One region of the Rahnella sp. 2050 genome, then DNA from elsewhere that is predicted to be linked to it. Evidence: predicted binding sites of a transcription regulator. Region 1 holds the regulator's gene; each other region holds the start of a gene.
What was found. The regulator LexA, encoded in region 1, represses DNA repair genes until DNA is damaged. The targets are predictions, from matches to a motif close to TNCTGTATGTACATACAGNA.
Positions count from the first base shown of each region.

Region 2: a site for LexA is predicted at 5,219-5,238, ahead of dinB (DNA polymerase IV). Genes of this name have one in related genera too.
Region 3: a site for LexA is predicted at 5,712-5,731, ahead of rmuC (DNA recombination protein RmuC). Genes of this name have one in related genera too.

Region 1 is NZ_JBEPKE010000002.1:24,654-34,976, forward strand. It holds gene ubiC (chorismate lyase) at 1-512, shown strand, start outside; gene ubiA (4-hydroxybenzoate octaprenyltransferase) at 554-1,420, shown strand; gene plsB (glycerol-3-phosphate 1-O-acyltransferase PlsB) at 1,518-4,001, opposite strand; gene ABIC79_RS07365 (diacylglycerol kinase) at 4,119-4,487, shown strand; gene lexA (transcriptional repressor LexA) at 4,607-5,215, shown strand; gene dinF (MATE family efflux transporter DinF) at 5,514-6,878, shown strand; gene ABIC79_RS07380 (CsbD family protein) at 7,068-7,277, shown strand; gene zur (zinc uptake transcriptional repressor Zur) at 7,436-7,945, opposite strand; gene dusA (tRNA dihydrouridine(20/20a) synthase DusA) at 8,208-9,215, shown strand; gene pspG (envelope stress response protein PspG) at 9,408-9,644, shown strand; gene ABIC79_RS07400 (quinone oxidoreductase) at 10,041-10,323, opposite strand, start outside.
Region 2 is NZ_JBEPKE010000001.1:1,552,215-1,562,537, forward strand. It holds gene crl (sigma factor-binding protein Crl) at 1-296, opposite strand, end outside; gene frsA (esterase FrsA) at 360-1,610, opposite strand; gene gpt (xanthine phosphoribosyltransferase) at 1,797-2,255, opposite strand; gene pepD (beta-Ala-His dipeptidase) at 2,549-4,009, shown strand; gene dinB (DNA polymerase IV) at 4,144-5,202, opposite strand; gene dpaA (peptidoglycan meso-diaminopimelic acid protein amidase) at 5,486-6,211, shown strand; gene ABIC79_RS06945 (class II glutamine amidotransferase) at 6,182-6,949, opposite strand; gene lpcA (D-sedoheptulose 7-phosphate isomerase) at 6,976-7,557, opposite strand; gene fadE (acyl-CoA dehydrogenase FadE) at 7,827-10,295, shown strand.
Region 3 is NZ_JBEPKE010000009.1:14,647-24,969, reverse strand. It holds gene fsa (fructose-6-phosphate aldolase) at 1-551, shown strand, start outside; gene ABIC79_RS22570 (dienelactone hydrolase family protein) at 645-1,472, opposite strand; gene katE (catalase HPII) at 1,656-3,938, shown strand; gene udp (uridine phosphorylase) at 4,162-4,923, shown strand; gene ABIC79_RS22555 (DedA family protein) at 5,089-5,616, shown strand; gene rmuC (DNA recombination protein RmuC) at 5,774-7,315, shown strand; gene ubiE (bifunctional demethylmenaquinone methyltransferase/2-methoxy-6-polyprenyl-1,4-benzoquinol methylase UbiE) at 7,457-8,212, shown strand; gene ubiJ (ubiquinone biosynthesis protein UbiJ) at 8,226-8,834, shown strand; gene ubiB (ubiquinone biosynthesis regulatory protein kinase UbiB) at 8,831-10,323, shown strand, end outside.

The sequences.
Region 1 (10,323 bases):
CCCCGATCCACTGGTTTGACGACCCTTCGCAGGTGCCTGCGGATGTGGCTGACTGGCTGATGGAAATGGGGTCCATGACCCGCCGGTTTGAAAAGCAGGGTGTTACCGTCACCGTGAAACCGCAAAATGAATGTTTTGTCAGTCGCGAAGAACTGGGTGAAAGCGAAGCACAGCAGTTGCCGGAAAGTGCCCGTTACTGGATCCGCGAAATCGTGCTGTTTGGCGATGCCGAACCCTGGCTGCTGGGGCGCACGGTCATTCCTGAAGAAACGCTGACCGGGCCGGATCTGGCGCTGGTCGATTTAGGCACGGTGCCGCTGGGGCGCTATCTGTTTAGCGGGAACAACTTGTCCCGCGATTACATTCATTTAGGCCAGTTACACAGTGAGCAGGGAGAATTATGGGCGCGCCGTTCCCGCCTGCGTTTGTCTGATAAGCCGTTGCTGCTGACCGAAATTTTCCTCCCGGATTCGCCGGTTCACCGCCCTGAGGGTAAAGTGAGCAAGGTATGAGTCAGACTAATCAACAAGGAGAACAGAGAGTGTCAGGAAGTATGACGCAGGGCACATGGCGTGATTACTGCCGCCTGATGCGCATTGATAAGCCGATTGGCTCACTGCTGCTGCTGTGGCCAACGTTATGGGCATTGTGGGTCGCGGGGGGGGGAATGCCGTCTGCGAAGATTTTGCTGGTCTTCGTGCTGGGCGTGTTCTTCATGCGTGCCGCCGGTTGCGTGGTGAATGACTACGCTGACCGTAAGTTTGATGGTCACGTAAAACGCACCGCTCACCGGCCATTGCCGAGCGGGGCGATCACCGGCAAGCAGGCGAAAATATTATTTGCCGGACTGGTGCTGGTGTCATTCCTGCTGGTTCTGCTGCTTAACCGCATGACCATTTGGCTGTCTCTGGCCGGACTGGCGCTGGCATGGATTTATCCGTTCATGAAGCGCGTCAGCCATCTGCCGCAGGTGGTTTTGGGCGCGGCGTTTGGCTGGGCAATTCCGATGGCGTATGCCGCTGTGAGCGAAAGTGTGCCGCTTAGCTGCTGGTTAATGTTCGTGGCAAATATCTGCTGGACGGTGGCTTACGATACGCAATACGCGATGGTCGATCGTGACGATGATTTGAAGATCGGCGTGAAATCGACAGCGATTCTGTTTGGTCGTTTTGACACGCTGATCATCGGCCTTCTGCAACTGGCAACGCTGATCCTGATGGGGATTGTTGGTTATCTTTCCCAGCTCAGTGCACCGTTTTACTGGTCGTTGCTGCTGGCTGCTGCGCTGTTTGTGCATCAGCAAAAGCTGATTGCTAAACGTGAACGTGATGCCTGTTTCCTGGCTTTCCGCCAGAACAATTATGTCGGGCTGGTGTTGTTCCTCGGTATTCTGATGAGCCTGTCAGGCTTCAATTTCTAAGTAAGTTAGCCTGCGCGACAACAATTAAAAACGCCCGGACTCTGTAAAAAGTCCGGGCGTTTTGTTTTTTTAATCTGATGTCTGGCGCTAATACGGGTTAATGATCGGTATCGCGTACATCCATCTTCGGTTCAGCCGGTGGCTCCGTTGCTTGCGGCAGCTCAGAAGGCATTCCCGCACTCTCGATAGTTAGCTTGATATCCGGTGTCATCAGGTCGCTGAGCATGATGTAAATCTCACGCGTTTGTTCCTGAATGGCATCGCCGGTGTCACTGATATAGCCTTCTGCGCGCAGTGTGCCGACCAGCGTCGAGAACACAGCTTTATCGAAGAATTCAGGGGCATTGATACCGTGCAGCACGGATAAACGCTGCGCCATAATCCGGCTCTCTTTTTCCAGTGCACCGCGGTTGATGCTTGGGTTATTGGTGAGCAGGGAGAAGGTAATCGCGTAACGTTGCAGCGTTTCACGTACGCCAGCCGCCAGCAACTGGAGGGTGCGGATACGGGCCGGATTAAGTGTCAGCTCATCATCTTCAAGGTGAATGATTTGCTGACGCGCCAGTTCCAGCGTCAGAACATCCAGCACTTGTGGCAGCTCAGGCGTATCGAAATGCATAAACAGTTCGGCTTTGAGCATCGGATAAATCAGTTCGACCTGATGCAGTAATTCCGCGCGGCTGACCTGGCGGTGGTGCATCACAATGCTTGAAATCAGTGATGGCAACACCAGCATATGATGGATGTTGTTGCGGTAATACGTCATCAGCACGGCCTGTTCGCGAGGCAGAACGATGATGTCGCCAATGTTGTCTTTCTCAACCTGGAACTTATTCATGTTCAGCGCGTGATCAAGCAACTGGTCAGCGGTCAGATCAGGCACCGTCGAATCCGCGTTGTAAGGCACGTTACGCAGCAATTGCAGATAACAGTCGATTTGCTCGGTCAGCTGTTCGCGTGTCAGTGAACGCTGACGGGAGGCCAGCAGCGCGGTACAACACAAGTTCATGGCATTGGCTGCCGCTGAATTGTTGATGCGCACCATGATCTGTTCTGCCAAATCCTGCACTGTCGGCGTCAGCCAGCTTGGACGTTGTGCTTCGATCGGGTCGATGGCTTCACGCCAGGTTGGCACGTTCTGGTTCAGGTAAGTGGTCAGATGCAGCGGCTCACCGAAGTTCACGTAACCCTGGCCGAGATTACGCAACTTGCGCAGCCCGTTCAGCATCTGTGTCAGGCTTTCTTTCTCTTTGGTCGCACCGCGTAATTCTTTCGCGTACGTACCCACTTCCATGACGTGCTCATAACCGATGTAAATCGGTACCAGCGTAATCGGGCGTGAACCGCCGCGCAGCATGGCCTGAATGGTCATGGCCAGCGTGCCCGTTTTCGGCTCCAGCAGACGCCCGGTTCGCGAACGCCCCCCTTCCACAAAGTATTCCACCGAATAACCGCGGCTGAACAGTTCGCCCAGATATTCACGGAAAACCGTCGAATAGAGCTTGTTGCCTTTAAAGGTTCGACGAATAAAGAACGCACCCAGACGGCGGAAAATCGGGCCAGCCGGCCAGAAATTCAGGTTGATACCGGCGGCAATATGCGGCGGTACCAGACCCTGATGATAGAGCACGTAAGACAGCAGCAGATAGTCCATGTGGCTGCGGTGGCAAGGCACATACACAATTTCCTGACCGTCCAGCGCTAACTGGCGTACACGCTCGGCATTATTAACGTTGATGCCTTTGTACAAACGGTTCCACGTCCAGCTCAGCACACGGTCAGAGAGGCGCACGGCTTCATAAGAGAAGTCAGCGGCAATCTCTTCCATCAGGGCGATGGCGTTTTGTTGGGCTTTTTCGTGGGAAATTTTCTTGCTGCGGGCTTCGTCTTCAATCGCTTTCTCAATGGCTTTTGAGGCCAGCAATTTATTGAACAAATCCTGACGTGCCGGAAGGCGCGGACCAACCGCAGCCAGACGCTGACGGGAGAAATGCATCCGCGCCACACGTGCCAGTTTTTGAGCAATCGTCTTATCTGTGCCGTGTTCCGTCGCCATATAACGCAGGGAAACGGTATTGGAGAAACGGACGAAACTGTCCCGCCCCAGCCACAGCACAGCGAAAAATTTCTGGATACCGTTCAGCACGCGCAGATGCGGCGTGTCGTCCTGACCTTCACGGCCCGGTGCACGACCAAACATTACCGACACCGGCAACATCTGAATGTCTAAATCCGGATTATTGCGGTGCAAATCAAGGTAGTCGTGGAACAGCTTTACGGATTCCTGCTTCGGCGTGTAATAAGAGAATACGCGCGGGCCTTCGGCTATAAAGACATGGCTTGGTAGCAGGGTGCCGTCAATTTCCAGCGGAATAAGAGGATCAGGCAGATTCTGCGCCAGACATTGCGCACGCAACGTCAGCAAATCGGCTTTGGAATTATAAGGTAATACGTACAAAATCGGCCGCGTCGGGTCTAAATGCAACTCGGTAACCGGATCTGAAGGTATGACCTTGCTCTTTACCAGCAATGAGAGTGGTAAATTCAATAATGTGTAATAAAGTCTACGCCAACCTGACATAAAAACGTGAAGCCTCTTGTTAGCAATTTCGCCGCAAGGATACCAGAAAGATCCGTGGAGATCTGTGGTCATATAAAAGCTAAAATGCTGCAAACACTCTAAGGATCAGTACCCGAAATGGCGAACCAAGTCACCGGATTTACCCGAATTTATAAAGCGGCCGGCTATTCCTGGAAAGGATTCAAAGCGGCATGGCAAAACGAAGCGGCATTTCGCCAGGAGGCCAGCGTCGCTATCCCGTTAATTTTGCTATCTTTCTGGCTTGATGTCAGCACCATTGAACGTATCCTGCTGGTGGGATCCGTCGTGCTGGTCTGTGTCACGGAGTTGCTCAACAGCGCGGTGGAATGTGCAATAGACCGCATCGGGCCTGAGTTTCATGTGCTTTCTGGTCGCGCAAAAGATATCGGCTCTGCTGCCGTACTTCTGACCATCATATTGGCGATTTTTGTCTGGGTCAGCATCTTTTGGTCGCGATGGTTCTGATTTGGAATCTGCATTCCAGGAATCAACGTTATGCCCTGTTTTTATTCAATCTTAGGTTTTCATTGACCGTTTAGCTGTATATACTCACAGCAAGACTGTATAAACAACCAGGGGGCGGAATGAAAGCTTTAACGACCAGACAACAAGAGGTCTACGACCTTATTCGCGATCATATCTCCACCACCGGTATGCCACCAACCCGCGCAGAGATTGCATCACGTCTGGGGTTCCGTTCTCCCAATGCGGCGGAAGAGCATCTTAAAGCGCTGGCGCGTAAAGGTGTTATTGAGATTGTTTCCGGTGCATCACGCGGCATTCGTCTGCTGATGGAAGAAGAAGAAGGTTTACCGCTGATTGGCCGCGTTGCCGCCGGTGAACCGCTGCTGGCGCAGCAACATATCGAAGGGCACTATCAGATCGATCCGGCAATGTTTAAGCCGAGCGCCGATTTCCTGCTGCGTGTCAGCGGTATGTCGATGCGTGATATTGGTATCCTTGACGGCGATCTGCTGGCCGTGCATAAAACGCAAGACGTGCGTAATGGTCAGGTTGTGGTGGCCCGTATTGATGATGAGGTCACCGTGAAACGCCTGAAAAAACAAGGCAGTGTGGTGCAGTTATTGCCTGAGAACAGCGAGTTTCAGCCGATCGTGGTGGATTTGCGCGAGCAGAATTTCAGCATTGAAGGCTTAGCCGTAGGTGTTATCCGCAACGGCGACTGGATCTGACCTTCGTACTTCGAGCTATCTCTGCGTTGGCTGCCTTCGCGAACCCCGGTCACATACTTGTGTATGCTCCCGGCGTTCGCTTAGTTGCCGCCTTGATATAACGCGAATTACTCGGTCAGATATGACTAAGTCAGAAATTGCTGTGTCAGATAGACAAGACTAAAACTAATTGAATATGGATGGCGGCCGCCTCTGGCATCCATGTGAATTCAAAGAGAAATGCGTTTCTCTCATCATCGCCCCTTTCGGGGCGATGTCATTTACAGGCATAACCTGAACCTCCGGCATGAGATTCTCTATGCAACATCATTCCCTGCGACACACACTCAAAAACACCTTTTTAAGCCCTGCCGATAAAGCGCTCTGGATGCTGGCATTGCCGATGATTTTTTCCAATATCACGGTGCCGCTCCTCGGCCTGGTGGATACCGCAGTGATCGGTCATCTCGACAGCCCGGATTATCTCGGCGGCGTGGCTGTGGGTTCGATGATCACCACTTTCCTTTTTATGCTCTTACTGTTTCTGCGGATGAGTACCACCGGCATGACCGCTCAGGCGCTGGGCGCGAAAGATAATCAGCTTCTGGCGCGTGCTTTTGTACAACCCTTCCTTCTGGCTGTACTGGCGGGCGTCATTATTGTGGTATTCCGTCATCCGCTGATGGAGCTGGCGTTTCACATTGTCGGCGGCAGCCAGCCCGTGCTTGAACAGGCGAGGCTGTTTATCGAAATCCGCTGGTTCAGCGCCCCGGCTTCATTGGCGAATCTGGTGATCCTCGGGTGGTTGCTCGGCATTCAGTACGTTCGCGGGCCGGTGATTTTGCTGATTGCCGGGAATTTGCTGAATATCATTCTGGATCTGTGGCTGGTGATCGGGCTGGGCTGGAACGTGCGTGGCGCAGCCATGGCGACGGCAAGCTCCGAGTATTTCACGCTACTCATCGGGCTGTATTTCGTCTGGCGGGTGATGAAACGACGCGGTATCACCGGCGCAGAAATCACCTCCGCGTGGCGTGGTAATTTGCGCCGTCTTCTCGGGCTTAACCGCGACATCATGCTGCGCTCATTACTGTTGCAGCTTTGCTTTGCATCGCTGACCGTTCTGGGCGCGCGGCTGGGCAGCCACATTGTGGCGGTCAACGCCGTGTTGATGAACCTGCTGACATTTACCGCGTTTGCACTTGACGGTTTTGCTTATGCTATCGAAGCGCATTCCGGTGAGGCATTCGGTGCCCGCAACCGCGAAAAACTGCTGAATGTCTGGCATGCCGCGTGTCGTCAGGCCGGGCTGGTTGCGCTGTTTTTTGCTCTGATTTACGCGCTGGCGGGTGGGGCGATCATTGATGCGCTGACATCATTACCGGAATTGCGTGAGCTGGCGGACCGATATCTTGGCTGGCAAATTATACTGCCGCTGGTGGCTGTCTGGTGCTATTTGCTTGATGGCATGTTTATCGGCGCAACGCGTGGGCGGGATATGCGAAACAGCATGCTGGTGGCGGCGCTGGGGTACGGGCTGACATTGTTCACTTTACCGCTGCTGGGCAATCATGCGTTGTGGCTGGCGCTGACGGTATTCCTCGGGTTACGCGGGATTTCACTGGGCTGGATATGGCGTCGTTACTGGCGGCATGACACATGGTTTTCGTCTCCGTCGCACTGATTTTTCAGCTATTTTCAAAGAAATAAGCGCAGCTTTGTCGTTATTTCATGCTTTAGATTAATCCTAATAGTGGTTTTTATCCCTGTTTAAGGAGGATTAATCGAGATTCTCTACTAACCTTTAAAGTGTTAAGGACGAGCTGCAAGACGAAATGCAGTTCATAAAACCCAAGGTAACAGGAGATATTTTATGAATAAGGACCAAGCCGACGGTAACTGGAAGCAGTTCAAAGGGAAAGTGAAAGAACAATGGGGCAAACTGACTGATGACGACCTGACAGTGGTTGAAGGTAAACGTGATCAGTTAGTCGGTAAAATTCAGGAGCGTTACGGCTATCAAAAAGATCAGGCCGAGAAAGAGCTCAATGAATGGGAAACCAAAAACAAATATCACTGGTAAGACGCGACTCCCCCTCGCGTGCCAGTGACGTATCCTGAGATTTAGCTGCTCCTACCCGGAACGCTTCAGGATACGGGTACACGGATGTACCCAACCTCTTCTCTGTACAAAACATCCTCCTCTTACGAGTCACCTTCAAAACCTTAAAACCCGATCATTCAGCGTTTTTTCACCACAATACTGTGGTCGTGATCGCAATGGTCATGGCTGTCGCAGGTTTCTACTACTTTGCATTCTGCACATAAGCCATGCGCTTCAACGACGGAATGGCGAAGCTCAAATCCGGATTCTAATGACAGTTTTGCCAGACGCTCTTCAATGCCGTCGGTGGTTTTTTCGGTAACTAACCCGCAGCGGTCGCAGATAAACAGCGCAGAAGTATGGCTCGGCTCTTCAAAATGATGGCAGAGAACATAGCTGTTTGCGGATTCAACACGGTGAATAAATCCCTGTTCCAGCAGAAAATCCAGCGCCCGGTAAACGGTCGGTGGTTTCGCCTGAGGTTCGCTTACGCGCAATAGATCCAGCAAGTCATAGGCGCTGATCGCACCGGGTTGTTGCGTCATCAGGCGCAGTACTTCCAGCCGCTGCGGCGTCAGGCGAACATTGCGCTGCTGGCAAAGTTCTTCAGCTTGTGAAAGTAATTTTTCCGGATTATTCAGGGTCATAGCAACGGTCTCTGAGCGCAGATTGGAATGAATAGGCCACATCATGCGACCACCGATGATTTTATCATGCTTGCACCAAAACGACGAATTATGCGCCATTCAGATGTGATGCAACGTCGGCATCCGCCTGCTCAGCGGCACAAGATGCCGAATCTTTGTTCTGTGGTATAATCAGCGATTACCTTCCCTCTGGCGCGAAGCGGGGGGAGCGTCACGAACCCCTTCAGCGAATGTCAGGCCGATGTCAGAAACTCAACACGTAATGCCCCAGACCACTCCCTTTTCCGCCCAGCGTTTTTCCGTTGCGCCGATGCTCGACTGGACCGATCGCCACTGCCGCCATTTTCACCGGCTGATGACCGGCCAGACGTTGCTGTATACCGAAATGGTCACGACCGGCGCCATTATTCACGGCAAAGGGGATTATCTCGGGTTTGGCGATGCAGAACATCCGGTGTCTTTGCAGCTTGGTGGCAGCAATCCGGCTGATCTGGCGCATTGCGCAAAACGGGCGGAAGAACGTGGTTATGACGAAATTAACCTCAACGTCGGTTGCCCGTCAGATCGCGTGCAGAACGGCATGTTTGGTGCCTGTCTGATGGGTCAGGCGTCGCTGGTGGCTGACTGCATCAAAGCCATGCGCGACGTAGTCTCAATTCCGGTCACGGTTAAAACGCGAATCGGTATTGACAATCAGGACAGCTACGAATTTCTGTGTGATTTCATCCGTCAGGTTTCAGAAAACGGCGGTTGCGATACCTTCATTATTCATGCGCGTAAAGCCTGGCTTTCGGGCCTCAGTCCGAAAGAAAATCGTGAAATTCCGCCGCTGGATTACCCGCGCGTATATCAGCTCAAGCGTGATTTCCCGCACCTGACCCTGGCAATTAACGGCGGTATCAAAACCCTCGAAGAAGCCAAAACGCACCTGCAATATATGGATGGCGTGATGGTGGGGCGTGAGGCTTACCAGAATCCGGGCCTGTTGCTGAATGTGGATCGCGAGCTGTTCGGCTCTGATGCGCCGCTGAAAACCGGGCCGGATATTATCCGCGCGCTGTATCCGTATATCGAAGCGGAACTGAGCAAAGGTACTTACCTCGGCCACATTACCCGCCATATTCTTGGTCTGTTCCAGGGGGTGCCGGGCGCGCGTCAGTTCCGTCGTCATCTGAGTGAGAATGCGCATAAAGCCGGCGCGGGCATTGATGTGGTCGAACAGGCGTTGCAGATGGTTGCTCAGCCGCAGGAAGTGGTGGCGCAGGCATAAAAACAGGGTGAGTAAAATCGCTATCTGTTAGTCAAATTTACTATCTTTTCGCAGGCCATTCGTGCCTGCGAATTATTTTTTCCTTATCATTCAATCAATTATTTATCCCATCACACTGGCATGTTTCTTGTAATGGTTAATGCGTGTTTGGACGCTACGTCTTATCGCACATGGCTTATTAAGGAGCACCTGATGCTGGAAATTCTCTTCGTGCTTGGTTTTTTCTTTATGCTGATGCTGACCGGCATTTCTTTACTGGGTATGGTTGCGGCGCTGGTCGTGGCATTTGCTCTGATGATGTTGGGTGGGTTTTTGGCGATTGTTGTAAAAATGTTGCCGTGGCTGCTTTTGGCCGTGCTTGCGGTCTGGATTTACCGGACATTTTTCCGGCCTGATGAGCCAAAATACCGTCGCCGTCGCTTGCCGTAATAACAGCTTCACTTTATCGGTTTTCGTAACTGCATGAAATAATGGGGATTGCTGACTGTGTTCTGAGCGCAAAAAAATGTAACCGTTGCAGTGATAACTTTTGCTTATGTGCTAGCGATCACAAGCTGGGTCAGAATGTGCGGTCAAAATGCATAAATCATATTTTTTAACATGGGTGACTGTTAGGATGGAATTCATTGGCAGCCAGCAGGCTGTAAACCGAATTCATCAAGTCCGCTGAGGCACACAATAGTCGCTTAAGTGACATCGCCCTGTGGATTTACCCGGCAGTACCCTACAGCAGTACCCGTCTGAAATCAGAGGTCGTCTGAGTCAGGCAGTAAAAAAGGCTTTCACAACTGTGAAAGCCTTTTTTGCATTGGTTCAGGGAAACTTTTATGGGATGAGCAGACTTGAACCCTGTGTCACGCGGCTTTCCAGCGTTTCATGCGCGCGTTTTGCCTCGGACAGTGGGAATTTCTGCGCGTCACTGACATCCACTTTTATCGCGCCACTGGCGATCATTGAGAACAGCTCGCTGCTCGCCTCCAGCAGTTCTTCACGGTTAGTCACGTAACCATTCAGGGAAGGGCGCGTCACAAACAGCGAACCTTTTTGATTGAGTATCGCCAGATCCACACCTTTTACCGGGCCGGACGCATTGCCGAAACTGACCAGT
Region 2 (10,323 bases), on a different contig from region 1:
GTCGTCTCAAGCTTCTCTCGCACTTCAGCATCTTTAATGTTTTGCACTTTCCAGATGCCGTCTTTATCAAACAATCCGAAATGATAAACATAGGTAAAACGTTCGGCTTCAGCCTGCAATTCAATCCACCAGCCCCAGAATTCACGCTTTTCCGGCGCAGGCTTCACGTTCACACAGACAGCTAAACAGTCAAAGAAAAAGCGGTCGTTCTCGCATTTCCCTTCTCTGATGTACGGTCCCAGTGTACCGAAACGTTTCATTAGCCTGCTTTTAGGATGACCGCTTGGTAACGTCATAGTACAACCTCCATTGAAAGACGATCCTTTTTAGCAAAACGTTAGGAATTAGCAACTATTAAGTTAACGCATATGCTTTTGCAACCACCCACAAATCTCATGTAAAGCGCTGTCAAAATGCGCATAAAGCGGCTCGCTGCGGATGGTCAAAAGCTTGCCGTCAGCGGAAGAATCCGCAATCAGCTTAGCTTCGCTCTTCGGACTGAATATATCGTTCTCCCAGTATGCGGCCAGGATGGGCGTCGGCGTTCTGCGTCCGAGCAATCCCTGCGTTTTCAGAGAATAACGATTAAGTTCGGTTTTCAGCGCCGAGTCGGACGCGCTCGACATGCCGATGCGGCTCGCCAGCACATCTATATACATGTCCGGCACCTGCTCCTGACATTTCGGGTCGCTCAGCAGCGTATGCACCAGCGCACCCAGCGTGGCCACTGCCCGCACGCGGCGCGGTTCGAGATACGCCAGACGCACCGCGACGTTCGCACCAAAACGGTAACCGAGCAAACTGACGCGGCTGGCATCGACCCAGGGCACATCCGAAAGCTGCATCAGCACCTGCTGATGCAGGAAGCTGGTGTCCTGCGTCAGTTTCCACTTCGATGAAAAACCGATCGACGGCATGTCGATGGTCAGCATCGCGATGCCCATCGGCGCGAGATATGAACGGAACAGGCGCTGATGGTCACTCTGTAAGGTGTCGAGACCGCCACACACCAGCACCGTCGGGAACGGTGCTTTCCCTTCGGCTGGCAGGTGCAGGAAACCGGTGATAGGGGCACCGCCGGGGATCTTAAATTCCAGCTCTTTCAGTTCGTAAGGCGAATGTTCCGAGGATTTTTCAAAGGCTTTATTGGCCAGCGCTTGCGCCTGTTCCGCCAGCGTATCGCCTTTCAGATGCGGATAACCGGCGATGCTGTAAAGGTTGGCGGCTTTCAGCCAGTATTCGCTCGCCACATCCGCATCTTTCTCTTCGGCGGCTTTTTGCTGCCAGTACATCGCCTGATTTGACCATTCGTAGATCCAGTTGCCATTGCGGTAACCAATCACGGTATCGAGCAGCAACGGATCGCTGTGCTCCGCCTGGGAGACAGCAATGCGCGACAGCACTTCTTCCACTTCCAGCGGATCAACCCCGCGCCACATCCACATCAGACGGTTAATCGTGCGGTACCAGCAATGAACCGTGTCGCCTTCCAGCGCAGAATGCATCGGCGGGTGCGTATTATGGTGATGAACGCGATGAACCAGCGTTGATGTTTCCGGGTATTTGAAGGAAGGTTTAAACAGTTTTTCCGTAAGATTGGCTGGAGCCATGATGCAAGATCCTCCGTTAGCAAGCAGCAGGTCGCCCGCAGGCGATCATTTCTGGACGGGATTATAACCCGCCCACGTTGCGACAAGTGAGGGGTGAGGTCAAGCGGAAAGGATTTCAAGGCAACAAAAGCAAAACGCCCGGCAATAAGCCAGGCGTTAAATTAGAGGAATATTAACAGTGGAGGATTATTTTCCTACCAGAGGTGGCACGAATACCACGCCCATATCCCACGGCTGTTCGATCCAGGTGTTCTGCGGGATGTCGATCACATAGTCATCAACCAGCGGTGCGCCAGCCGGTTTCGCGAAGATCGTGATGAAATGCGCTTTCGGGTACATTTCGCGGATGGCTTTCGCGGTGCCGCCGGTATCCACCAGATCGTCGATCACGATGAAGCCTTCACCGTCGCCTTCTGCGCGTTTCAGCACCTGCATTTCGCGCTGATTATCATGGTCGTAGCTGGAGATACATACGGTATCCACATGACGGATGCACAGCTCGCGAGCCAGCAACGCTGCCGGAACCAGGCCACCACGGCTGACTGCAATAATGCCTTTCCATTGTTCTGCCGGCAGCAGGCGTTTAGCCATAGTGCGCGCGTGGATTTGCAGCATGTCCCAGGTTACAACGTATTTTTCGCTCATAAAGGTGTCCCAGCCAGTGAATTAACGGCTTCTAAAAAAATAATGGGGGGAAAAAAGGTTGCGCGAGATTATAGTGAGTCCGGTTCACAAAAACCAGCGATTATCTGGCTTCAGCCGCCCAAAAATCCCGGAATTTCTCCCCGTCCCCGCGCACAGGTTAAGATTAAGTGATATTCTGTCAGGCCACTCGCCACACAGTCTGGCGGGGATTACTTAACCTTAAACCTACAGCATCTCAGTCAGTTCCCCTGCAAACGGAGCCTGAATGAGCTGACTGTCACAGGAGACTTATAGTGTCTGAACTGTCTCAGCTTTCGCCACAACCGTTGTGGGATATTTTTGCCAAAATTTGTTCAATTCCGCACCCTTCCTATCATGAAGAAGCGCTGGCAAAACACATCGTTGAATGGGCACAGGAAAAAGGTATCCACGCTGAGCGTGATGAAGTTGGCAACATTTTGCTGCGCAAACCCGCCACCAAAGGCATGGAAAACCGCAAAGCCGTTGCACTGCAGGCTCACCTCGATATGGTGCCGCAGAAAAACAACGATACTGTTCATGATTTCACTAAAGATCCGATCCAGCCCTTCATCGAAGACGGTTGGGTAAAAGCCCGCGGCACCACGCTGGGTTCTGATAACGGTATCGGTATGGCGTCCGCGCTGGCGGTTCTGGCTGATGACAGCGTAGAACACGGCCCGCTGGAAGTGTTGCTGACCATGACCGAAGAAACCGGCATGGCAGGCGCATTCGGCCTGCAACCGAACTGGTTACAGTCTGAAATTCTGATCAACACCGATTCTGAAACCGAAGGCGAAATCTACATGGGTTGCGCTGGCGGGATTGATTTTACCGCCACACTGCCGCTGAGCCGTGAAGCGGTTCCGGCCGGTTTCAGCACGCTGAAACTGACCCTGAAAGGCCTGAAAGGTGGCCACTCCGGCGCGGAAATCCACTTAGGTCTGGGCAACGCCAGCAAACTGCTGGCACGTTTCCTGGCAGACAACGCTGATACTCTTGGTCTGCGCCTGCTCGACTTCACCGGCGGCACACTGCGTAACGCTATCCCGCGTGAAGCGATTGTGACCCTTGCTGTTGCTGCTGATAAAGCAGACGCGCTGAAAGCGGCAGCACAAGAATTCCTGGCAACGATTCAGTTCGAACTGTCAGCGGTAGAGAAGAAAATTGCCTTCGTGGTGGAAGCGGCTGAAAGCAACGCTAAAGCGCTGACCGCAGAAACTCAGGGTAAATTCCTTGCCCTGCTGAACGCGACGCCAAACGGCGTGATCCGCATGAGTGATGACGTGAAAGGCGTGGTAGAAACCTCGCTGAACGTCGGTGTTGTCACCATGAAAGATGACGAAGTGGCGATCAACAGCCTGATCCGCTCGCTTATCGACAGCGGTAAAGAATATGTGGTCAGCATGCTCAATTCACTGAGTGAACTGGCTGGCGCGAAAAGCCTGGCAAAAGGCAGCTATCCTGGCTGGAAACCTGAGCCGAATTCACCAGTGATGACGCTGGTGCGTGAAACTTACCAGACGCTGTTCAATAAAACTCCGAACATCATGGTGATCCACGCCGGTCTGGAATGCGGTCTGTTCAAAAAACCGTACCCGGACATGGACATGGTTTCCATCGGGCCAACCATCACCGGGCCACACTCGCCGGATGAGCAGGTGGAAATCGCCAGCGTCGAGCTGTACTGGAAACTGCTGACGGCCCTGCTGAAAGCGATTCCTGAACGCGGTTAATACTCGATCGGTCCCCTAAATCATTCGGGCTGTATCAAGGCGGCAACTGAGTAAATCCCCGGGAGCATACACAAGTATGTGACCGGGGTTTGCGAAGGCAGCCAACGCAGAGACAGTTTGAAGGATGACGGGGATTATTCCCAGGGAAGCAGAAGCTGCCGCTCTATTTGCGGATCCTGCAACGTCACATGCAATCCCACCAGCCTGACTCCCCTTCCGCCACGCCTCTGTTCCCAGGCTTCACGCGCGACCTTCAGCAGATCTTCTTTATTCAGCACCGGCCAGACGTGTTCCTGCGTGGTCTGCTGGAAATCATGGAATTTGAGTTTTACACCCTGCCTCGCGATGCGCAGATCCGGGCTGACACGGCTTAAACGTGTTTGCAGTTCAGGATACAAACGTTCGATCAGCGACACGCATTCTTCCCAGCTGTGGATATCTTCTGCCAGTGTGCGTTCAACGCCGACCGATTTACGTAACCGCTCGGGGGAAATTTCACGTTCATCGATACCCTGACAGCGTTCCCACAGCACACGGCCAAATTTGCCAAAGCGTTTAAGCAGTTTTGCCAGATCATAACGCTGCACATCGCCGCAGGTGATCAGCCCCTGCTCCTGCAAACGCTGAGCGGTGACTTTGCCGACGCCGGGGATTTTACTCAGCGGAAGATCCTGTAAAAACGCCCCGACTTTTTCCGGCGTGATCACAAACTGACCGTTGGGCTTGTTCAGATCCGAGGCGATTTTTGCCAGAAATTTGATCGGCGCGATGCCCGCAGATGCCGTCAGATGGATCTCATCGAAAATGGCCTGACGGATTTCAGCAGCGATAAGCGTTGCAGAGCCGTTGCATTGCGTCGCGTGGGAAACATCCAGATAAGCTTCATCAAGTGACAACGGTTCGATCAATGGCGTATAACGCGCAAAGATTTCGCGGATATGGTTTGACGCTTCTTTATAGGCCTCCATTCGGCCGGGGATCACTTTCAGGTGCGGGCAAAGTTTCAGTGCCATGCCGGTGGGCATCGCGCTGTGCACGCCAAATTTGCGGGCAGGATAATTAGCGGTGCTGATAACACCACGGCGGTCACGACTGCCGCCAATGGCAATAGGAATGTCGCGCAGGGAAGGATCATCGCGCATTTCGACCGCAGCGAAAAAGCAGTCCATATCCACATGAATGATTTTACGCATAACCCTCCCCCTCAATAACTGTATAAGTATACAGTTGAATACAGGGATGTCCAACATAGAAAATGAGGGTTAGTTTGACTTAATTAATCACCATTAATGGCAACGTAATAATTTTCCTATTCCTAAAGTCATTATTCATTATTTGGTGATTGCTAAAAATTTAATCAGTATTAATATGACAGCGTTTCCGACAGACAGTACATAAGAAGAAAATCAGTGGCGGTCTTACAGGCAGTTCAGCTGTAGACAAAATAATCAAAATTATTACCGAGCAGGACTTAGAATGATCAGAATCGCGCTGTTTCTTGCGATGCTCCTCAGTTTGCCTTTATTTACAGCAAATTACGCCGTGGCCAGCGATGCTGTCCCGGTCAACGCGGCACTAAAAAAACAATTACTGGGTGCACCTGTTTATATCCAGATCTTCAAACAGGAACGTAAACTCGAATTGTATGCTCAGCTCGACGGCGAATTTCGTCTGATCGGCAGTTATGGCATCTGCGATTTTTCCGGCGGTTTGGGAAATAAACGTCGCGAAGGCGATTTCAAAAGCCCGGAAGGTTTCTACAACGTGGATATTCACCACCTGAAACCCGACAGCCGCTTTTATCGCGCCATCAACATCGGTTTCCCCAATGCTTATGATATCTCGCAGGGTTATTCAGGTAAGTATCTGATGATCCACGGTAACTGTAAGTCTATTGGTTGCTACGCCATGACCGACGGCTACATGGACGAAATATTCACCTACGTACAGGCGGCATTCCAGTTCGGGCAACGCAATTTAAAGATTAGCATTTACCCGTTCAGGATGACCGATGCCAACATGAAGGCGCATAAAAACTCCAGCTATTACAGTTTCTGGAACCAGTTACAGCCGGGATATGCGTACTTTGAGAAACACCATCAGCCACCAAATGTCGTGGTCACTGACGGTAGATATGAAGTGCTACAACCGTTGTCCAATACCCCGCTGCCTTCACAGCTGGCGTTCGCCCCGATGAAATAATGCGAATTCACCTGGAGCAATTTTGTTCCAGGTTTCGTTCGCCGTCAGCGGTTGCGTGGCAATCACGGTGACGACATCATCCGGTGTCGTCTGCTGCTGAAAATCAATTTCCACATCCTGATCCAACAACGTTGCCTTGCCGAAAGGCGCACGCCGCGTGATCCAGTGCAAATTCGTCGAGCAATAGGCCATCACGAAATTGCCATCCGACAGCAACATGTTAAACACCCCTTTCTGCCGTAATTCATCAGCCAGCGACGCAATATAGCGAAACACTGGCGGCCAGCTTGCAGGGCGGCGCGGATAGCGTTGGGTGAGTTTGTGCAGTAACCAGCAGAAGGCGTATTCGCTGTCGGTCTGGCCCACCGGACGCAGCGTACCGGTATCGAGCTGACGATAACCACGAAGCTGACCGTTGTGCGCATAAGTCCAGTTGCGTCCCCACAGTTCGCGGGTAAACGGATGAGTATTTTCCAGCGCGACTTCACCACGGTTTGCCTGACGGATATGAGAAATCACCGCGCAGGATTTGATCGGATATTCCTGAACAAGGCGGGCAATGGGCGAATTAAAGCTTGGCGTCGGATCTTTAAAAGTACGACAGCCATTCCCTTCATAAAAGGTGATGCCCCAGCCGTCTTTATGCGGGCCGGTCCCGCCACCACGCTGCACTAATCCACTGAAACTGAAACAAATATCAGTAGGAACGTTAGCGCTCATCCCGAGCAATTCGCACATCACCAGCCTCCTTTACGGCAAAAGGCTTATGCCTTTGCCATCTCTTTTTCGATCAGAAGAATCAAAATATGAATGACTTTGATGTGGATTTCCTGCACGCGGTCAGCGAAACCAAAGTGCGGAACGCGGATTTCCACATCGGCTGAACCGTCCATTTTCCCGCCATCTTTACCGGTCAGGGTGATAACTTTCATGCCTTTAGCACGTGCGGCTTCGATGGCTTTGATCACGTTACCGGAATTACCGGAAGTGGAAATGCCCAGCAGAACGTCGCCCTTCTGGCCTACGGCTTCCAGATAACGGGAAAAGATGTATTCGTAACCGAAATCGTTGCCGACGCAAGAGATGTGGCTGACGTCAGAAATCGCAATTGCCGGATAGCCCGGACGGTTTTCACGATAGCGGCCTGTCAGTTCTTCGGCGAAATGCATGGCATCGCAGTGTGAACCCCCGTTACCACAGGAAATCACTTTCCCACCCGCTTTGAATGAATCGGCCAGCAGCACCGCTGCACGTTGAATAGACTCAATATTTGCCGGATCGCTGATGAATTTATTCAGCGTGTCAGCAGCTTCGTTCAGTTCAGTACGGATAATATCCTGGTACATAGCAGCCTCTTTTATGTCCATTTGCAGCCGGTTTCAGCACGGCCGATAGCAATAAAACGTTCCGCTGTGCAGTTTAACGGAAAGCCGAAACAGCGAGAAGCCATGAAGCGGTAATGATTCCGATAGTTTCTGTTTTTGACGCTTCGTGCGGCCGGTTTGTGAGCTGCGTTGTAATTAGTATGTAAACACATTGATAAAGAAATGGGCATGAACTAAAACCATTATATCCCTACAACAGGTCAGACCTCCTACTACTCAGGAGCTTTACTATGATGGTTCTTAGCATTGTTGCATTTATCGTGATCCTTGGTGCGTTGTTCTATCACAAGGTCAATCTCGCCCTGAGCAGCCTGATTTTACTGGCGTTTACGGCGGTTATGGGTGCCATTAATCTGTGGACACTTTGGCTGTTATTGCCGCTGGCGATCATTCTCCTGCCCTTCAATATCCCTGTCATGCGCCGTTCATTGTTCTCCGGCCCGGCGCTTCGCACCTTCCGTAAAGTGATGCCCGCAATGTCGCGCACGGAAAAAGAAGCGATTGAAGCAGGCACCACCTGGTGGGAAGGTGACCTGTTTGGTGGCAAGCCAGACTGGAAGAAATTGCAGGATTATCCTGAGCAGCAACTGACAGAGGAAGAGCAGCGCTTTATTGACGGGCCGGTTGAAGAAGCCTGCCGTATGGCGAATGACTTCCAGATCACCCATGAACTGGCTGATTTGCCGCCGGAACTGTGGGCGTATCTGAAAGAACACCGCTTCTTCGCGATGATCATTAAGAAAGAGTACGGCGGTCTGGAATTCTCGGCTTATGCGCAGGCGCGTGTGCTGCAAAAACTGGCCGGTGTGTCAGGCATTCTGGCGATCACCGTCGGTGTGCCGAACTCCCTCGGGCCAGGCGAATTACTGCAACATTACGGCACCACGGAGCAGAAAGATCACTATCTGCCGCGTCTGGCCGAAGGTCTGGAAATTCCCTGTTTCGCCCTGACCAGCCCGGAAGCGGGTTCTGATGCCGGTGCCATCCCGGACTTTGGTATCGTGTGTAAAGGCCAGTGGCAGGGTAAGGAAGTGCTTGGCATGCGCCTGACCTGGAACAAGCGTTACATCACGCTGGCACCTATCGCCACCGTGCTGGGCCTGGCATTTAAACTGAAAGATCCCGATCACCTGCTCGGCAACGAAACGGATCTGGGCATTACCTGTGCGCTGATCCCAACAGACACCGCCGGTGTTGAAATTGGTCACCGCCACTTCCCGCTGAACGTGCCATTCCAGAACGGTCCGACGCGCGGCAGCGATATTTTTGTACCGATCGATTACATCATTGGCGGCCCGAAAATGGCCGGTCAGGGCTGGCGTATGCTGGTGGAATGTCTGTCTGTCGGTCGTGGCATCACGCTGCCGTCTAACTCTACCGGCAGCCTGAAATCTCTGGCGCTGGCGACCGGGGCTTATGCCTATATCCGCCGTCAGTTCAAACTGCCTATCGGTAAAATGGAAGGTATCGAAGAACCGCTGGCGCGCATTGCCGGTAACGCTTACGTGATGGATGCCGCCGCAACGCTTATCACGAACGGCATTATGCTGGGTGAAAAACCAGCGGTGCTGTCCGCTATCGTCAAATACCACTGTACTCACCGTGGCCAGCGCGCCGTGATGGATGCGATGGATATCACCGGCGGTAAAGGCATTATGCTCGGCAGCAGCAACTTCGTGGCCCGCGCTTATCAGGGGGCGCCGATTGCGATTACCGTGGAAGGTGCCAACATTCTCACCCGCAGCATGATCATCTTTGGTCAGGGTGCGATCCGCTGTCATCCTTATGTTCTTCGTGAAATGGCGGCGGCGGAGAAAAACGATCTGGTTGATTTTGACCGTGCGCTGTTCGGGCATATCGGCCACGTCGGCAGTAACAAAATGCGCAGTTTCTGGCTCGGTCTGACTAACGGCCGCACCAGTGATACGCCGGTCAATGATAAAACCGCCCGTTACTATCAGCACATCAACCGTCTGAGCGCTAACCTGGCATTGCTGGCTGATGTGTCGATGGGCGTGCTCGGCGGCAGCCTGAAACGTCGCGAACGCATTTCCGCCCGCCTCGGTGATATCCTCAGCCAGATGTATCTGGCGACGGCGACGCTGAAACGTTATGACGAAGAAGGCTGTCACGAAGCGGATTTACCGCTGGTACACTGGGGCGTGCAGGATTGTCTGCATCAGGCCGAAGTCGCTATCGACGATCTCCTGCGTAACTTCCCGAACCGTTTTGTGGCTGGCGTAATGCGCCTGGTGATTTTCCCGTTGGGCCGTTCGCACTCCGCACCGTCTGATCGTCTGGATCACCAACTGGCGCGTATTCTGCAGGTGCCTTCAGCGACACGCAGCCGCATCGGTCGTGGTCAGTATCTGACACCCGGCGAGCACAACCCGGTCGGTCTGCTGGAAGAAGCCTTGCAGGATATTCTGGCCGCTGAGCCGGTTCACAAACGTCTGTGCGAAACGATGGGCAAAAAACTGCCGTTCACCCGTCTGGATATTCTGGCGCAAAAAGGTCTGGATGCCGGTCATCTGAGCGCCGACGATGCGCGTATCCTGAGCCGTGCGGAAGAAAGCCGTCTGCGTTCAATCAACGTCGATGAGTTTGAACCTGACGCACTGGCCGCACAAAAACCAGAAGCGGAGAAAGACAGCGTAAAAAAGGCTGAGGCGAAACCCCGCCACACCGAAGCTGCCTGATTTAACTGTTAATCCATAAAAAAACCTG
Region 3 (10,323 bases), on a different contig from region 1:
CCGTGTGGGAGGTTTTGCCCGGGCTTCGTGATGCATTAGGTGGTGAAGGGAAACTGTTTGCACAAGTGCTGGCGAATCAGACCGAACAGATAGTGGAAGAAGCTGAACTGCTGCATTCCCGCGTGCCGGGGCTGGTGGTCAAAGTGCCGGTCACCGCCGCCGGTCTGGCAGCGATTAAGATCTTACGTACCCGCAAAATTCCAACGCTGGGAACCGCGGTGTATGGTGCCGGGCAGGGACTCCTGTCGGCGCTGGCCGGAGCAGAATATGTCGCGCCGTATGTTAACCGGCTGGATGCCCAGGGGGGAGATGGCATTGCGATGGTGACGGAGTTGCAGCAATTGCTGTCCCTGCATGCGCCGCATGCCAAAGTGCTGGCCGCCAGTTTTAAAACGCCGCGTCAGGTTCTGGCCTGTCTGCTGGCAGGTTGTCAGTCGGTCACTATCCCGGTGGACGTAGCGGAGCAATTTATCAGTGCGCCTGCGGTACAGGCGGCTGTCGATAAATTTGAACAAGACTGGCAGGGTGCCTTTGGGCAGTTGTCGCTGTAATGGGTTAACTTCCCGTAAAAAGCCCGGCAGGAAAAACCTGTCGGGCTTTTGTCATTCTGGTCGGTGTCCTTTTACTGCACACCATACTTTTTATTACTTAACCCCATACTGCGCAAAGAAATCCAGCATCCGTTGCCAGCCGTCGGCGGCGGCTTCAGCGTGGTAACTCGGGCGATAATCGGCGTTAAACGCGTGGCCCGCTTCCGGATATACCACGATTTCCGCCGTAGCATTGGCTGCGCGAATGGCCTGACGCATGGTTTCAATGGTATCCAGAGGAATGCTGGAATCTTCTGCGCCGTATAAACCCAGAACCGGTGCATCCAGCGCGGCGGCGCGGTCAACCGGATTTGACGGGCTGGTCAGCGTTTTATCGCCGACCAGTTTGCCGTACCACGCCACGCCCGCTTTCAGCTGCGGATTGTGCGCCGCGTACAGCCAGGTAATGCGCCCGCCCCAGCAGAAACCTGTGATGCCTAATTTAGAAATGTCCCCGCCATGTTGTGATGCCCAGTGTGCAGTGTGATCGAGATCTGCAAGCACCTGCTGATCCGGCACTTTACTGACCAGTTTAGCAAAAAGCTCACTGATTTCAGTGTAGTCACGCGGGTCGCCCTGACGGAAGTACAACTCCGGCGCGATGGCCATATAACCCTGTTTCGCCAGACGGCGGCAGATATCCTGAATGTGTTCGTGTACACCAAAAATTTCCTGCACCACCAGCACGATCGGCAATTTACCGGTGAACTGTTCCGGACGGGCGAGGTAGGCGGGCATATCTTCGCCCTGCGAGGGTATGGTGGTCTGGCCTGCGTGCAGCCCGTCAGTATCGGTATGGATAGTGGTGCTGGCGACGGGAGTGACGGCAGGGGCAAAGCTGGTCGGAGCCTGTTTCAGGGTAAGCAATTCTTCTTTTTTCATTGGGGTCTCCAGGCAAGTGTCCATACGAAAATCTGTGGCTATGGATTAAAACTATAGCCGGAAAGCATGAACAGCAAGGCGCAAGAGATGTTCTATAGTTAAAAGTTAATCAGGAAAGTCATCATGGAAGATTTACAGAACGTCTACAGAACACCCGAAACCTTTGTCGAGGAGCTATGTTCAATGTCAAAATCACCCTCTAAAGTGACCAAGAAAAGCGAGTCAAAATCGGTAAGCCGCGCCCCCGCCACGGGCATTGAATCTTCACAGCCAGGCCTGGGGGATCTTGCGCCCGGCGATCGTATTTATCAGCCTTCGCCACAACCGACACCGCCAGGAAAAGAACCGACAGCGTCCGGCAGTGCGAAGAGTCCGGAAAATACCAATGCTAAACTCGATGCATTAGAACGCCACCGCAAAAATGGTGAAAAACAGCCGCTGACCACCAATCAGGGCACCAAAATCTCTGATGATCAGAACTCGCTGAAAGCCGGAAATCGTGGCCCGACACTGCTTGAAGATTTCATTCTCCGTGAAAAAATTACTCACTTCGACCATGAGCGCATTCCCGAACGTATCGTTCATGCGCGGGGCGCTGCGGCGCACGGTTATTTCCAGCCCTATCGCAGTATGAAGGCGGTGACCAAAGCCAGCTTCCTGTCTGATCCTGAAAAGAAAACGCCGGTATTTGTGCGTTTCTCTACCGTTCAGGGTTCCCGTGGTTCGGCAGATACCGTGCGTGATATCCGCGGCTGGGCGACCAAGTTTTATACCGATGAAGGCATTTACGACCTGGTCGGTAACAATACACCGGTGTTCTTTATTCAGGATGCCCATAAATTCCCTGATTTTGTGCATGCGGTAAAACCCGAACCGCATAACGAAATCCCGCAGGGAGCGAGTGCGCACGATTCCTTCTGGGATTACGTGTCCCTGCAACCGGAAACCCTGCATAACGTGTTCTGGGCGATGTCTGACCGGGGCATTCCGCGCAGTTACCGCACGATGGAAGGTTTTGGCATCCATACTTTCCGTTTCGTGAATGCAAAAGGCAAAGCCACTTTTGTGCGTTTCCACTGGAAACCGCTGGCCGGAAAAGCCTCTCTGTTATGGGATGAAGCGCAGAAACTGGCCGGGAAAGATGCCGATTTCCACCGCCGTGATTTGTGGGAAGCCATCGAAGCCGGAGATTATCCGGAATACGAACTGGGTGTGCAGTTGATCCCTGAAGAAGATGAATTCAAATTTGATTTCGACCTGCTCGACCCGACCAAACTCATCCCTGAAAAACTGGTGCCGGTAGAACTGATCGGCAAAATGGTGCTCAACCGTAACCCCGATAATTTCTTTGCTGAAACCGAGCAAGCCGCGTTCCACCCGGGGCACATTGTGCCGGGCATAGATTTCACCAATGATCCGCTGTTGCAGGGGCGACTGTTCTCTTACACCGACACGCAAATCAGTCGTCTGGGCGGGCCTAATTTCCATGAAATTCCGATTAACCGGCCGACGTGCCCTTTCCATAACTTCCAGCGTGACGGCATGCACCGTCAGGACATTGATACGAATCCGGCGAACTACGAGCCGAATTCCATCAACAATAACTGGCCGAGGGAAACACCTCCGGCAGCGTCCGGCGGTGGCTTTGAAAGTTATCCTGAACGGGTTGATGCAGAAAAAATCCGTCAGCGCAGTCCGTCATTTGCCGAATATTATGCCCATCCGCGCCTGTTCTGGCTGAGCCAGACAACAGCGGAGCAGGATCATATTATCGGCGCTTTCTCATTTGAATTATCGAAGGTGGCGCGGCCGTATATCCGCGAGCGGGTCGTGGATCTGTTAGCGCATGTTGATCAGACGCTGGCGCAGAAAGTGGCGAAAAATCTGGGTATTACCCTTTCCGCTGACACCCTGAAGATCAAGCCGCCGAAGCCCGTGAATGGGCTGAAAAATGATCCGTCGCTGAGTTTGTATGCCAGCGGTAAAGGCACGATCAAAGGGCGGCAGGTGGCGATATTGCTGGGTGAAGGTGTGAATGCGGCGGATGTTCTGGAAACCTTACAGGCACTTCAGGCCGCTGGCGTTCACCCTAAGCTGCTGGCCAGTCACTTAGGGAGTGTGACTGCCGATGATGGTTCTACGTTGCCGGTTGATGCTACGTTTGCCGGATCGCCTTCCATCACCGTTGATGCAGTGATTGTTCCGCATGGGCATATCGACGCACTGCTGATGAATGGCGATGCACGGCATTATGTGCTCGAAGCCTACAAACACCTGAAAGTGGTGGGGCTAAGTGGCGATGCACGCCGCTTCAAATCGCTGCTGGGGCTGACGGATGATGTGCCGGAAGAGGGCGTTGTGGAAGGTGAAAAAGCAGAAGGAGCGTTGCTGAAGGCGTTTCTGAAAGACATGCTCAAACACCGGATCTGGTCGCGCAGTGCGGCGGCAGATGCCGTTCCTGCCTGATTAACTGTAACTGATAAACAGGCAATCCCCGGCAGCGGAGATTGCCTGTTTAAAATTCCCTCACCCCTCCTTATTTTGTGACTTGAATCACAAAATAAATGTATGTGAAATTCCTGTTGTTACATCATAGTGACGACCGTCACGAAATAACGTCACAATGTTCAGTACAGTTGCCGGGTGTTCCTCCTGCCAATAAATGACCTTACACACAGAGGAGTTTGTTATGTCTCAGCCTGAAGTTTTCCATCTTGGCCTGGCCAAAAAAGATTTAAACGGCGCGACGCTGGCGATTGTTCCCGGCGACCCTGAGCGCGTGGAAAAAATTGCCAAATTGATGGAGAACCCGGTTCGTCTGGCTTCCCACCGCGAATTTACCTCATGGCGTGCTGAGCTTGATGGCAAATCTGTGATTGTTTGCTCAACCGGTATTGGTGGCCCTTCGACCTCTATTGCGGTTGAAGAACTGGCGCAACTGGGGATCCGTACTTTCCTGCGAGTCGGCACAACTGGTGCTATCCAGCCACACATCAATGTCGGTGACGTTCTGGTCACGACCGCTGCCGTTCGCCTTGATGGCGCGAGCCTGCACTTTGCGCCGATGGAATTCCCTGCAGTAGCCGATTTTGCCTGCACCACCGCGCTGGTTGCGGCGGCAGAAGCCGTGGGTGCCGCGACGCACATTGGCGTTACCGCCTCTTCTGACACCTTCTATCCGGGTCAGGAACGTTATGACACTTACTCTGGCCGTGTTGTCCGTCGCTTCAAAGAATCGATGAAAGAGTGGCAGGAAATGGGCGTCATGAACTACGAAATGGAATCCGCGACTCTGCTGACCATGTGTGCAAGCCAGGGCCTGCGCGCGGGGATGGTGGCGGGTGTTATCGTGAACCGCACGCAGCAGGAAATCCCTAATGCGGAAACCATGAAAAAGACTGAAAGTCATGCGGTGAAGATTGTTGTAGAAGCAGCCCGCAGGCTTATTTAGTCCCTATAAAACTAAAACAACCACATCACATCATCACATCAATGGGCTGCCTCTGGCGGCCCATTTTTTTGCCCTGCTAAGCAGATCTGTTAAGGTCATGTTAGTAATCCATCTGGAATAATTGATGAACCTCCTCCCGAATCTCTGACAAAAGGAACTGCATTTTTGACTGTTCACGACCTTCTTGAGTACACCACTACCTTCATCCGCGCCCATCAGGTGTGGGCTGCACCGATCGTTTTCTTTCTGGCTTTTGGTGAGTCTCTGGCATTCCTTTCCCTGCTGCTACCGGCAACGTTTATCTTGCTGGGACTCGGCGCGCTGATTGGCGAAACCGGTATTCCGTTCTGGCCCATCTGGGCCGCCGCCGCCGCAGGCGCTTTCCTGGGAGACTGGCTTTCTTACTGGATTGGTGCCCGTTATCAGGATCGGGTTGGCAATTTCTGGCCTTTCTCCCGCCATCCGCAAATGCTGGTTCGTGGACATGCTTTCTTTGAAAAATGGGGCATGCCCGGGGCTTTTATCGGCCGCTTCTTTGGCCCGCTTCGTGCCGTTGTGCCACTGGTTGCCGGTATCTGCGGTATGCCGCAAAAATATTTCCAGATTGCGAATGTGACGTCTGCACTCATCTGGGCTTTCGGCATCCTGGCGCCAGGTGCTTTCGGCATTCAGTGGCTGAGCCGCTGGTTTTGAATGCTGCTCTCTGTGGCTGGCTATCGCAAGGGGGCAAATACAGAGAAATTCCTTTTTGGAAGACGTCTCGCAAAGGCTCAATGCAACAGAAAATAGACTGGACATCCATACAGCCTGACATTACCTTGGCCGCAAGAGACTTTAAGAGGGAAATCGCGTGGATATCAGCATCCTGACAGCCCTGGGGGCGGGGTTAATGGGCTTACTCGTAGGTTGGCTTATCGCCAGCCTGCGCCAACAGCAACAGCAGACGGAGTATGAAACGCAGCGCCGTTTGCTGGAACAATCGCTGGAACAGGCTAAAGCGGAAAATGATACGCACAAAAGCGAGCGGCAATCAGGGCAGCAGCAACTGCGTGAGGCTGAACTTGAGCTGCGAAAACTGCATAGCCTGCAGGCGGCCAGTCAGGAAAAATTACAACTGCTTGCCCACTGGCAAAACGAGTGTGAGCAACTGAATCAGGAACTGCGTGCGCAGCGGGAAATCAACAGCGCGCAGGAAGCAGAGTTGCGTGAGGTTTCAACCCGTCTGGATGAAACCCGCATGGCGGCTGAAGAAAAGCAGCGTCTGCTGATTAACAGCGAACAGCGCCTGAGCAGCCAGTTTGAAAATCTGGCTAACCGGATTTTCGAACAAAATGGCCGCCGTGCCGACGAACAGAACAAGCAAAGTCTCGACAAGTTACTGTTGCCGTTGCGCGAGCAACTGGATGGTTTCCGTCGTCAGGTGCAGGACAGCTTTGGGCAGGAAGCCCGTGAACGCCATACGCTGGCGCATGAGATCCGCAATCTGCAGCAACTGAATGTGGAGATGGCCCGTGAAGCCGTCAACCTGACCAAGGCACTGAAAGGTGACAACAAAACGCAGGGCAACTGGGGGGAAGTGGTGCTGAGCCGCGTGCTCGAGGCTTCCGGTTTACGTGAAGGGCATGAGTACCAGACTCAGGTCAGCGTGCAGGTTGACAGCAACAGCCGGATGCAACCTGATGTGGTCGTCAGGTTACCGCAGAATAAAGACGTAGTGATTGATGCCAAAATGACCCTGGTCGCGTATGAGCGCTATTTCAACAGCGAGGATGACAGCGAGCGGGAAGCGGCACTCAATGAACATATTGCCTCGGTGCGCGGACATATCCGCCTGCTCGGGCGCAAAGATTACCAGCAACTTCCCGGTCTGCGCAGCCTCGATTATGTGCTGATGTTTATCCCTGTTGAGCCCGCTTTTCTGCTGGCTATCGACCGTGAGCCAGAATTGATTAGCGAAGCGCTCCGGCACAATATTATGCTGGTCAGCCCGACGACCCTGCTGGTGGCGCTGCGAACGATCAGTAACTTGTGGCGCTATGAGCATCAGAGTCAGAACGCCAAACGTATCGCCGACCGCGCGGCACGTCTTTACGACAAACTGCGGCTGTTTGTGGATGACATGGAGTCGATGGGACAAAGTCTCGACAAAGCGCAGGGAAGTTATCGATCCGCGATGAATAAACTCTCGCAAGGCCGTGGTAATCTTATCGGACAGGTGGAAAGTTTCCGCGCGCTGGGTGTTGAAGTTAAACGGCCTATCAGTCCGTCTCTGGCTGAAATAGCGAAAGCGGAAAATGAACCTGAAGACACCGCATCTCTGCCCGATACCTCTGATGCGGAAGAAGAACAGACGCTGAACCCGGGTGAGTTAACTCCCCACCAGCAGACATAGCGGGTCAGAGGGCCTGCACTGTATTTGTGATTCAATGCATGAATTTTTGCAATATGTTGAATCACCATCGGTGATGGGGCTTTCGAACGGGTTCTGATACACTTCTCCCCAAGAGTTCGACTGAAAAAGCAGGCATAAATAATGGAAAAGCAGACGCCGGAAACCACCCATTTTGGTTTTCGTACAGTAGCCAAAGATGAAAAACAGGAAATGGTGGCAGAAGTCTTCCATTCCGTTGCGGCAAAATATGATTTGATGAATGATCTGATGTCTTTCGGTATTCATCGCATCTGGAAACGCTTCACTATTGATTGCAGCGGTGTCCGTCAGGGACAACGTGTGCTGGATCTGGCCGGTGGTACGGGCGATCTGACCGCAAAATTTTCCCGTCTGGTGGGTGAGAAAGGCGAAGTCGTGCTGGCGGATATCAATGATTCCATGCTGAAGATGGGCCGCGAAAAGCTGCGCAATCTTGGCATCGTCGGCAACGTCAGCTACGTTCAGGCGAATGCCGAGGCTCTGCCGTTCCCGGACAACTATTTTGACTGTATCACCATCTCTTTCGGTCTGCGTAACGTGACTGAAAAAGAGAAGGCGCTGCGTTCCATGTTCCGCGTACTCAAGCCGGGCGGGCGTCTGCTGGTACTGGAATTCTCCAAACCGGTGCTGAAGCCGCTGAGCAAAGCTTACGACACCTATTCCTTCCATATTTTACCGCGTATTGGTGAGCTGGTTGCGCACGATGCTGAAAGCTACCGGTATCTGGCTGAATCAATCCGTATGCATCCGGATCAGGAAACACTGAAAGGAATGATGGCGGACGCAGGTTTTGAAAATGTGACTTATCACAACCTGACTGGCGGCATTGTGGCGTTACATCGGGGTTTCAAATTCTGATATGAGTATGCCGATGTTGTTAACGCCGTTACTGACTGCCGCTATCGAGACGCCGCTTAATTACCTGCTTTTCAGAGATCGCAGCATGAAGGCGGCGCGGACACGTCTGGCCGGTAAAGTTCTGCGTGTGGAATTGCAGGAACTGAGTACACCACTGACGTTTGTGTTCAGTGAACAGAAAATTGATGTGCTCGGGCAATGGGACGGCGCGGCAGATTGCACCGTCACCTCGAAACTGTCAGTGCTGCATAAGTTACGTGATCGCCAGCAGTTGTCGCCCATGATGCGCAGTGGCGAGCTGGTAGTTGATGGCGATATCGCCCTGGTTCAGCAGTTCTCTGCATTGCTGGATATGGCGGAAATTGAGCCTGCGGAATTTCTGGCACCCTATATCGGTGACATTGCGGCACAGGGGCTGAGTCAGACCGTGCAGGGCGTTTTCAGCTTTTTGCAAAAAGGGTTGAAACACCAGCAGAGCTATGTGGCGCAAACGCTGACTGAAGAGTGGAAAATGGCACCCGGTCCGCTGGAAGTTGTCTGGTTTAGTGATGAGGTTTCCGCACTGGTGTGTGAGCTGGATGCGCTGGATAAACGTATCAAAAAACTGGAGGACAAACCGTGACGCCTAGGGAAATGCGACGTTTATATCTGATTATCCGCATGTTTCTGATCTACGGCCTTGACGAACTGATCCCTAAAATCCGCTTAACGTTACCACTGAGAATTGGTCGTTATCTTTTTTTCTGGTTACCAAATCGTCATAAAGAAAAGCCGTTAGGTGAGCGCATGCGCCTGGCACTGGAACAGCTTGGGCCGGTTTGGATCAAGTTCGGTCAGATGATGTCTACACGCCGCGATCTTTTCCCCCCGCACATAGCCGATCAGCTGGCTTTGCTTCAGGACCATGTTCCGCCGTTTGATGGTGCGAAAGCCCGTCAGCAAATTGATGCCGCGCTGGGTGGCCCGCTGGAAACCTGGTTTGATGAGTTCGATCAGACGCCGCTGGCGTCTGCGTCTATTGCTCAGGTGCACACGGCGATCCTGAAAGAAAACGGCAAACCGGTGGTGCTCAAAGTTATCCGTCCGGATATTTTACCGACCATTGTTGCTGATATCCGTTTGATGTCGCGTCTTGCTGGCTGGCTACCGATTTTGTTACCGGATGGTCGCCGTTTGCGTCCGCGTGAAGTGGTACGTGAGTATGAGAAAACGCTGCTTGATGAACTGAATCTGTTACGTGAAGCCGCGAATGCCATTCAGCTTCGCCGTAACTTTGAAGGTAGCCCGATGCTGTATGTGCCGGAAGTGTACCCGGACTATTGCAGCGAACAATTGATGGTGATGGAACGTATTTACGGGATCCCTGTTTCTGATATTGAGGCGCTGAAAAAACAGGGCACCAATATGAAATTGCTGGCGGAGCGCGGTGTACAGGTCTTCTTCACTCAGGTTTTTCGCGACAGTTTCTTCCATGCGGATATGCATCCGGGCAATATTTTTGTGAGCTACGAAACGCCTGAAGATCCTTGCTACATAGGCATTGATTGCGGCATAGTTGGTTCGCTCAATAAGGAAGACAAGCGCTATCTGGCGGAGAATTTCATCGCGTTCTTTAACCGTGATTACCGCAAAGTAGCTGAATTGCATGTCGATTCCGGCTGGGTCCCGCGAGATACCAACGTTGAAGAATTCGAATTTGCAATTCGGACAGTGTGTGAACCGATTTTTGAGAAACCGCTGGCGGATATTTCCTTCGGTAACGTATTGTTAAATCTGTTTAATACGGCTCGCCGTTTTAATATGGAAGTCCAGCCTCAGTTGGTGTTGCTGCAAAAGACACTGTTGTATGTCGAAGGCCTCGGGCGTCAGCTTTATCCTCAACTGGATTTGTGGACAACGGCGAAACCTTTCCTCGAAAGCTGGGTTCGTGATCAGGTGGGTCTGCCGGCGATGATCCGCGCACTGAAAGAGCGTGCGCCGTTCTGGATTGAGAAAATGCCTGAACTGCCAGATTTGGTTTATCAGAGCCTGCATCAGCACAAGCTGTTGCAATACAACATTGAGAAGCTTTCCTCCCAGATCCATAACCAGAGTTCCCGTCAGGGGCAGTC